DNA from 2 places in the Marinibacterium sp. SX1 genome. Region 1 is predicted to be linked to the other one. Evidence: riboswitches for the same ligand, from Rfam matches in the RefSeq annotation. Region 1 holds a riboswitch; the other holds the start of a gene.
What was found. Region 1 has a riboswitch for thiamine pyrophosphate ahead of thiB (thiamine ABC transporter substrate binding subunit). Riboswitches for the same ligand answer to the same signal wherever they lie in the genome.
Positions count from the first base shown of each region.

Region 2: linked by a shared signal. The riboswitch ahead of thiD (bifunctional hydroxymethylpyrimidine kinase/phosphomethylpyrimidine kinase) and the one ahead of thiB (thiamine ABC transporter substrate binding subunit) in region 1 are both predicted to bind thiamine pyrophosphate.

Region 1 is NZ_CP177144.1:904,034-908,659, forward strand. Features, by position in the region: gene ACK3BB_RS04145 (DMT family transporter) at 1-12, opposite strand, end outside; gene aroC (chorismate synthase) at 368-1,468, opposite strand; gene ACK3BB_RS04155 (cupin domain-containing protein) at 1,590-2,003, shown strand; TPP riboswitch at 2,127-2,226, shown strand; gene thiB (thiamine ABC transporter substrate binding subunit) at 2,263-3,261, shown strand; gene ACK3BB_RS04165 (thiamine/thiamine pyrophosphate ABC transporter permease ThiP) at 3,237-4,626, shown strand, end outside.
Region 2 is NZ_CP177145.1:108,081-112,706, reverse strand. Features, by position in the region: gene ACK3BB_RS21975 (HesA/MoeB/ThiF family protein) at 1-176, opposite strand, end outside; gene ACK3BB_RS21970 (thiamine phosphate synthase) at 173-769, opposite strand; gene ACK3BB_RS21965 (thiazole synthase) at 766-1,536, opposite strand; gene thiS (sulfur carrier protein ThiS) at 1,538-1,735, opposite strand; gene thiO (glycine oxidase ThiO) at 1,732-2,733, opposite strand; gene thiD (bifunctional hydroxymethylpyrimidine kinase/phosphomethylpyrimidine kinase) at 2,730-3,533, opposite strand; TPP riboswitch at 3,595-3,697, opposite strand; gene scpB (SMC-Scp complex subunit ScpB) at 3,778-4,404, opposite strand; gene ACK3BB_RS21940 (DUF1403 family protein) at 4,407-4,626, opposite strand, start outside.

The DNA.
Region 1 (4,626 bases):
GGGGGGCTTCATGGCTCCACCTCTGCGCCTTTCGCGGGGCGAGGGCAAGCCGTTGCGCGCCCGGGGTGGGGCGGGTGTGCGGCAGTGTCGGGCAGGAGGGTGCGCGGTGTCGGGTTGGCGTGCGCGGTGGTGGGCCGAGAGCGGACGGTGTCCGTTCGGTGCGGTGCGGTTCGGTTCGGTTCGGTGTGGCGTGGTGCGGTGTTGGGCCGAAGCGTGCGCCCGGTGCAGGTGTTCGTCCGGTGGCTCCCGGTGGCCGGGCGCGGGGCCGTGTCAGGCCTGATGCGCAAAGTGGCGGCCGGTCAGGGTGACGGCCGGGCAGACGGTGGTGGGGCGCGGTGCCCGTTCGGGGCGACCGGCGGTGGGCCGGTCAGCCGATGGGGCCGCGCAGGCCGCCGGTCTGGCCGCGATCCAGCAGCAGGTGGTCGAGCATGACACAGGCGGCCATGGCCTCGCCCACCGGCACGGCGCGGATGCCGACGCAGGGATCGTGCCGGCCCTTGGTCACGATTTCCGCCGGTTCACCCGACTTGGTGATCGTCCGCCGGGTGGTCAGGATCGACGAGGTCGGCTTGACCGCAAAGCGCAGGACGATGTCCTGGCCCGTCGAAATCCCGCCCAGGATGCCCCCGGCATGGTTCGACGTGTAGATCGGCCCGTCATTGCCCGGCAGGATCTCGTCGGCATTGTCGACGCCCGTCAGTGCCGCCGCGGCCATGCCCTCGCCGATTTCCACGCCTTTCACGGCGTTGATCGACATCATCGCCGCCGCCAGGTCGGTGTCGAGCTTGGCATAGATCGGGGCGCCCAGGCCCGCCGGCGCGCCCGAGACCGTGACCTCGATCACCGCGCCGACCGAATTGCCGTCCTTGCGCAGGGTGTCGAGGTAATCGGCCCAGTCGGCCGCCGCCCCGGCATCGGGGGTCCAGAACGGGTTGCGCTCGATCTCGGCCCAGTCGAACCGGTCGCGGTCGATCCCGCGGGGGCCCATCTGGACCATGTAGCCCGTGATCTTCAGATCCGGGGCCAGCGCGGCCAGCGCCGCCCGGGCCACCCCGCCGGCGGCCACGCGGGCCGCGGTTTCACGGGCCGAAGACCGCCCGCCGCCGCGGTAATCGCGGATGCCGTATTTCTGCCAATAGGTGATGTCGGCATGGCCGGGCCGGAATTTCTCGGCGATGTCGCCGTAATCCTTCGATCGCTGGTCGGTGTTCTCGATCATCAGCTGGATCGACGTGCCCGTCGTCCGGCCTTCGAAGACGCCCGACAGGATCCGCACCTCGTCCGGTTCGCGGCGCTGGGTGGTGTACTTGTTCTGGCCGGGTTTGCGCCGGTCCAGCCAGTGCTGCAGCATGGCCGCATCCAGGGCCACGCCCGGCGGGCAGCCATCGACCGTGGCGCCCAGGGCCGGCCCGTGGCTTTCGCCCCAGGTGGTCACGCGGAAGAGATGTCCGAATGTGTTCATCGACATGGGCCGGCTCCTGCTTGGTGCGCGGGGGTCTAGCGCAGGGCGTGCCCGGGGGAAAGCTTCTCTGTCGGGAATCGCCGGGAAATCGGCTAGTCTGGCCCGGCCACAGCCGAGGAGAGCCCCGATGGTCCGTCCCACCTGCCTGATCCCGTCCCTTGTCCTGCCGCTGAGCCTGACCCTGAGCCTGGCCATGGCGCCGGCCACCCCGGCCCGGGCCGAGGCGCCGATGACCCGCGCCGAGCTGGGGCGCAGCGAGACCGCGACCGAGACCGAAACCATCGTGTCGGAACTGCGCATGATGCCCGGGGCCTACCTGCGCCTGCACACCCATCCGGGCGACGAACATGTCTATGTCGTCAAGGGCGGGCCGATGACAACCAGGGACGGCCGGACCATTGCCTTTGAACCCGGCGGCTACCTGTTCTTTCCCCGGGGCCAGCTGCATGGCGGGCTGACCGCGGCCGGCGAGGATGAGGTGGTCGTCATGACCGTGCATGTCGTCGACAAGGGGCAGCCGGTCTATGACTATGCCGAGTGATCCGCGCCGGGTGATTGCCGCCCGGTGATCGCCGGCGCCCGACCCGGCCGGGGTGAGCGCAACCGAGCCCGAACAGCCAGCCCAAGGGCCGGCTTGCCAGCCCGCCGGCCAGCGATTACCAAGGTGGCCACCTCGGGGTGCCCGGTCGGGCTGAGATGCATCATGCGAACCCGTTGAACCTGAACCGGCTCATACCGGCGGAGGGAAGGTCATGGTCAGCCATTCATCCTTGCCCTGTCGCCGCAATCGGAGGATGCCAATGACACCGCCCCTTGTCCGCACGTCACATCTCACAATTGCAGCGGGACTTCTGTTCGGCACGGCCGCCCTGGCCGACACGCCCGAACTGATCGTCTATACCTACGACAGCTTCGTGTCCGAATGGGGCCCCGGCCCGGTGATCGAAGCGGCCTTCGAAGAGACCTGCGCCTGCGACCTGACCCTGGTGGGCGTCGGCGACGGCGCCGCCCTGCTGGCCCGCCTGCGTCTGGAAGGCCCGCGGTCCGAAGCCGACGTCGTGCTGGGCCTCGACAGCAACCTGGTGGCCGCGGCCCGCGAGACCGGGCTGTTCGCGCCCCATGGCGTCGACGTGGCCTATGACCTGCCCGTCGCCTGGGACGATGCCGAATTCGTGCCCTACGACTGGGGGTATTTCGCCTTTGTCCACGATCGCGCGACCGCCGCGCCGACCGATTTCCGCGCCCTGGCCGACAGCGACCTGACCATCGTCATCCAGGATCCCCGGTCGTCGACCCCGGGGCTGGGCCTGCTGATGTGGGTCAAGGCGGCCTATGGCGACGAGGCCCCGGCGATCTGGGAGGGGCTGGCCGACAACATCGTCACCGTGACCAAGGGCTGGTCCGAGGCCTATGGGCTGTTCCTCGAGGGCGAGGCCGACATGGTGCTGTCCTACACGACCTCGCCGGCCTATCACGTGATCGCCGAGGATGACGACACCAAGACCACGGCACCCTTTGACGAAGGCCATTACCTGCAGGTCGAAGTGGCCGGCAAGCTGGCCAACAGCGACCAGCCAGAGCTGGCCGATGCCTTCCTCGATTTCATGGTCGGCCCGGCTTTCCAGGGCGCGATTCCCACGACCAACTGGATGTATCCGGCGGTGATCCCGGCCGAGGGCCTGCCCGCCGGGTTCGACACGCTGGTGGTGCCCGGCGAGGCGCTGCTGGTGCCCGTGGGCGAGGTTCCGGCCCTGCGTGACGAGGCCCTGGCCGAATGGCTGACCGCGCTCAGCCGGTAAGGCCGGGCGCCGGGTTTGCCGCCGCCGGGCTGGTCGCGCTGCTGGTCTGCGGCGCGCTGGCGGCCGTGGCCTGGCGGGCCGGGGGCGCGGCGGCGCCCGGGCCGGCCGACTGGGCCGCGCTGCGCTTCACCCTGGTCCAGGCCCTGGTCTCGGCGGCGGTCAGCCTGGCGCTGGCCGTGCCGCTGGCCCGGGCGCTGGCCCGCCGGCGCTTTCCCGGCCGGGGCCTGCTGGTCACCTTGCTGGGCGCGCCGTTCCTGCTGCCGGTCATCGTGGCCGTGCTGGGCCTGCTGACGGTGTTCGGGCGGTCGGGCTGGGTCAATGCCGGGCTTGGCCTTCTGGGCCTGCCGCCGGTGCAGATCTACGGGTTTCACGGCGTTGTCCTGGCCCATGTGTTCTTCAACCTGCCGCTGGCCACGCGGCTGATCCTGCAGGGCTGGGCCGAGATCCCGGCGGAGCGGTTCCGCCTGGCCGCCCAGCTGGGCCTTGGCCCGGCCGAGATCCGGCGGTTCCTGGAATGGCCGATGCTGCGGCGTATCGCGCCGGGGGCCTTTGCGGTGATCTTCGGCATCTGCCTGACCAGCTTTGCCGTGGCGCTGACCCTGGGCGGTGGGCCGCGGGCGACAACGGTCGAGCTGGCGATCTACCAGGCGTTCCAGTTCGATTTCGATCTCGGGCGGGCGGCCTTCCTGGCCTGCGTCCAGATCCTGCTGACCCTGGGCGCGGCGGCGCTGGCGCTGCGCCTGTCGGCGGGCGAAGGGTTTGGCGCCGGGCTGGACCGGACGGTCCAACGCTGGGACGCCGGGGCCTGGCACCTGCGCGCCGCTGACGCGGCGCTGATCGTGCTGGCCGCGCTGTTCCTTGTCGTGCCGATGGCCGCTGTCGCGGCCCGGGGCGCGGCGGGCCTTGCGGCCCTTCCGCCATCGGTCTGGCGCGCGGCGCTGACCTCGCTCGGCGTTGCCGCGCTCAGCCTTGCCGTGCTCGCGCTGCTCGCCCTGCCCATGGTGGCCGCCCTGGCGGGCGGGCGGCACCGCTGGGTCGACATGGCCGGGCTGCTGGGGCTGGCGGTGTCGCCGCTGGCGCTGGGGACGGGCCTGTTCATCCTGCTCTATCCGCTGGCCGATCCGGCGGCGCTGGCCCTGCCGGTCACGGCGCTGGTCAACGCGGCCATGGCGCTGCCCTTCGTGCTGCGCATCCTGGTGCCGGCGGCGCGGTCGGTGGTGGCCGATCACGGCCGGCTGGGCGCCCAGCTGGACATGGGGCGCGGGCCGTTCTTCCGCCTGGTCCTGCTGCCCCGCCTGGCTCCCCAGCTGGGCTTTGCCGCCGGGCTGGGCATGGCCCTGTCGCTGGGCGACCTGGGGGTCATCG
Region 2 (4,626 bases), on a different replicon from region 1:
TCGACCCGGTCGGGATCGACCAGCCGCACCGCCCCGACCCCGGCGGCAACGAGATATTGCAGGACCGGCGCGCCCAGCCCCCCGGCGCCCACGACCAGCAACCGCGCGGCGCGCAGGCGGTCCTGGGCATCGGGGCCAAAGCCCGGCACGGCCACCTGGCGGGCATAGCGGCTCATCGGGTCACCGCCACCCAGTCGCGCATCCGCGCCTCGGGGTCGGGGTTGAGCGTGATGTCGGTGACCACCGACACGATATCCGCCCCGGCGGCCAGCGCCAGCGGCGCCCGGTCCACCGACAGCCCGCCGATGGCAACCAGCGGCAGGTCACCGACCCGGTCCTTCCACTGGCGCACGCGGTCCAGCCCCTGTTCGTGCCATTTCATCTTTTTCAGGATCGTCGGCCAGACCGGGCCAAGGGCCACGTAATCGGGCGCGCAGGCCAGCGCGCGCTCCAGCTCGGCCTCGTCATGGGTCGACAGGCCCAGCTTCAGCCCCGCCGCCCGGATCGCGTCCAGGTCGGCCGTGTCCAGGTCTTCCTGGCCCAGGTGCACCCAGTCGCAGCCCAGCTCGATGGCCAGCTGCCAGTGATCGTTGACCACCATCACCGCCCCGGCCGCCCGGCACAGGTCGCGCCCGCGGGCCAGCAGCGCGCGCAGCTCGGGCTCGGGCCGGTCCTTGATGCGCAGCTGCACCAGCCGCGTTCCCAGCGGCAGCGCCCGGTCCAGCCAGTCGGGATGATCGAAGATCGGGTAGAACCGGTCGAGCGTCATTGCAGCACCGCCAGTCCCAGCAGCGGGGTCGAGGGCGCGGCCATGTCGCGCGGCTCCATCGGATCGGCCGCCCGGGCCTTGCGCCCGGCCTCCAGCGCCAGGGCAAAGGCCTCGGCCATGGCCGGCGGATCGCCCGCCCGGGCCACGGCCGTGTTCAGCAGCACCGCATCAAAGCCCAGCTGCATGGCCTCGGCCGCGTGGCTGGGCAGGCCCAGCCCGGCGTCGATGACCATCGGCACATCGGGGAACTGGGCGCGCAGGGTGCGCAGCCCGTAGGGATTGTTCAGCCCCAGCCCGGTGCCGATCGGCGCACCCCAGGGCATCAGCACCTCGCAGCCGGCCTCAAGCAGCCGGCCGCCCAGGATGCCGTCCTCGGTCGTGTAGGGAAACACCCGGAACCCGTCCTCGGTCAGGATGCGCGCGGCCTCGACCAGGCCGAAAGGGTCGGGCTGCAAGGTGTCGGCATGGCCGATGACCTCCAGCTTGATCCAGTCGGTGCCGAACAGCTCGCGGGCCATATGCGCCGTGGTCACCGCCTCGCGGACCGAATGACAGCCGGCGGTGTTGGGCAGCAGCGGAATGCCCAGGCCCCGGACAATGTCCCAGAAGCCCGACCCGTCGCCGCCCGCCGCCTCGCGGCGCAGCGACACCGTGGCCACCCCCGCGCCGGAACGCCGGAAGGCCTGTTCCAGGTCGGCCGGCGAGGGATATTGCGCCGTGCCCAGCATCAGCGGCGAGGCGATCTCGGTGCCATAGAAGATGGGCATCTCAGCCTCCCTGTTTCGGTGCGAGGATTTCCAGCCGGTCGCCCGGGGCCAGCGGCCGGTCGGCCCGGGCGGCGGCGGGCACAAAGCTTTCGTTCAGCGCCGTGGCCACCCGTGCGCCGCCATAGCCCAGCTCGTCGAGCGCGGCGGCCAGGGTGTCGGCGCGCAGCTCGGTCGGGGCGCCATTGACCATGATCTTCATTGCAGAACCTCCGGTGTGATGCCGTCCAGCAGCATCCCGGCCACCATCCGCGCCATCGCGGGGGCCAGGAGAAAACCGTGCCGGAACAGGCCATTGACAAGAATGCGATCCGCCTGCCGGGTGATCCGGGGCAGGTTGTCGGCAAAGGCCGGGCGGGCGTCGGCGCCGATTTCCAGCACCTCGGCCTCGCCCCAGGCCGGATGCAGCGCATAAGCCGCATTCAAGAGCTCGACCACAGAGCGCAGGCTGGCCGGCCCGCGCCCGTCGCTTTCGATCTGGGTCGCGCCCAGCATGTGCACGCCATCGCCGCGCGGCACGATGTAGAGCGGATGGCGCGGGTGCAGAAGGCGTACGGGCCGGTGCAGGGCCAGGCCCGGCGCGCGCAGCACGACCATCTCGCCGCGCACCCCGCGCAGCCCGTCCAGCCGGTCACGGGCGGCCAGGCCGCGACAATCGATGACCTGCCCTCGATCCGCCTTGCTCTGGCCCGCCGTGTCCACGTCATCCGGCGCAATGTCAGTTTCGATGGTGATGCCCCGTTCGGCCAGCCCCCGGCGCAGGGTGGCCAGCGCCGCGCGGGGCGACAGGTGGGCCTCGTCCGGGAAGTGCAGCCCCCGGCCAAAACGCCCGGCCAGGTCGGGTTCGAGCGCGGCCACCCCGGCCCCGTCAAGCAGCCGGTGATTGGCCGTGCGCCGGGCAAAGCGGTCCAGCTCCTGCCGGTCGCGCCCCAGGGCCAGCACCAGCGTGCCGGACGGTGTCACCTCGGCCCCGGCGGCCTGCCACCAGCCGGCCGCATCCCGGCCCAGGCGGATGACCGGCTCGGCCGCCGTCTCGCCTTCGCAATCGGGGGCCAGCATGCCCCCGGCCCACCAGGAACAGGCGCCCTCCCCCGGCCCGCCGGCCGGGTCGACGATGCGCAGGTCGACACCCCGGCCGGCCAGCTCATGCGCCACGCAAAGGCCGGCCACCCCGGCGCCCAGGATCGTCACCCGGGTCATGCCCAGGTCTCGTGGAAATGGTGGACCGGCCCGTGGCCCCGGCCGACATCCAGACCGTCGGCCCCGGCAATCGCCGCCTGCAGCCAGCCATGGGCCCGGCGCACGGCCGGTTCCAGCGCCATGCCCCGGGCCAGCCCGGCCGCAATGGCCGACGACAGCGAACAGCCCGTGCCATGGGTGTTGGCCGTGTCCCGGCGCGGGGCCTCGTAACAGGTCACACCGCCGCGCTCGACCAGCAGGTCGCGGCAGGTCTCGCCCCGGCCATGGCCGCCCTTCATCAAAACGGCCCCGGCACCCAGGGCGCGCAGGTCCTGGCCCTGTTCCAGCGCCGCATCGGTCGTTTCGGCCGGCGCGGTGTCGAGCAGGCGCGCTGCTTCGGGCAGGTTGGGGGTCAGCAGCGTCGCCCGGGGCAAAAGCAGCTCGCGCAGAGTGGCCACGGCCTCGTCGGCCAGCAGGGCATCGCCCGACTTGGCCACCATGACCGGGTCCAGCACCACCGGCCCGGTGAACCCGTCCAGCGCCCCGGCCACGGCCTGCATGATCGGCCCGGTGCCCAGCATGCCCAGCTTGACCGCATCGATGGCAATGTCATCGAGCACCGAGCGCACCTGGTCGGCCACCATCTGCGGTTCCAGCATGTGAACGGCCTGCACGCCGATCGTGTTCTGCGCGGTCACCGCCGTCAGGGCCGTGGCGCCATAGACGCCCAGGGCCGAGGCGGTCTTGAGATCGGCCTGGATGCCGGCGCCTCCGCCGCTGTCCGACCCCGCGATGATGAGCAGCTTTGCGACCTTGCCCATGGTCCCCTCCGGCTTTGGGCAGGACGGACAGGGGGCGGCGGCAGATGCAGGGACGGCGTGCGCCCGCATGGTCTCCGTTCCCTACGCCGGCATTGCCCGGATCAGGTTCGATGGGTCGGCGCGTTGCCTCTCAGCCCTGTTGCAGGGCACCCCAACGGATTCGCTGTCAGATTAGGGTGACATCATCCGCCCCGCAAGCCCGGGGCGACCGAAATGGTCAGGAAAGCCGAAAGGTCATTTGAAATCAGTCGCTTGAATCGCCCGGACGGACCAGCCCGGCGTCTTCCAGCTGTTCCCGGTCGGGCAGGTCGCGCAGGCTGTCCATGCCAAAGACGGCCAGGAACCGCTCGGTTGTCACAAAGGTGTAGGGCGCGCCGCGCCGGGGCGATCGCGGGCCGGTGGCGATCAGAGCCTGGGCGCTGAGCCGGCCGATCAGCTCGCGGGAAATCTCGCGGCCAAAGATCTCGGCCAGGCCGTCGCGGGTGATCGGCTGGTGGAAGGCGATGGCCGCCAGAACGGCCACGTCGAAATCCGACAGGTCCGGGCCCTGGTGGCCGGCATCGGCCGCCGCCCGGATGACCGGGCCATAAGCCGGGCGGGTGCGCAGCATCCAGCCATTGCCGATGCGCACGACGTCAAAGGGCCTTCCAGCCAGGTCGGCCGACAAGTCGTCGATCAGCAGGTCGACCGACACGCCGGGGCCGACGACCCGGGCCAGCTCTTCGCGCGGGACCGGCGCGGCGGTGGCAAAGAGCACGGCCTCGACCCGGTTCATCCATTCCCGCCAGCGCCGCTCGGGGGGCAGCGCGTCAAGCGCCCGGTCGATGCCCTCGGCCGGGTCCGGCCGGTGATCGGCATCCGCCCCGGCCATGGTCACACCCCGTACAGCCGGAACGTCGCCCGGCCGGTCAGCTCGCGCACCACGCCAAGCGCGACCAGCCGGTCGCAAAGCCGGCGGGCGGCGCGGTCGCTCATGAGATCGGACAGGGCCAGCGACGGCGACAGGGCATCGCGGGACAGGAAACGGGCCACGGCGGCATCCGAGGTCTTGCCCCGCAGGCGCGGCGCCACGGCGCGCAGGCGCCCGGCCCGG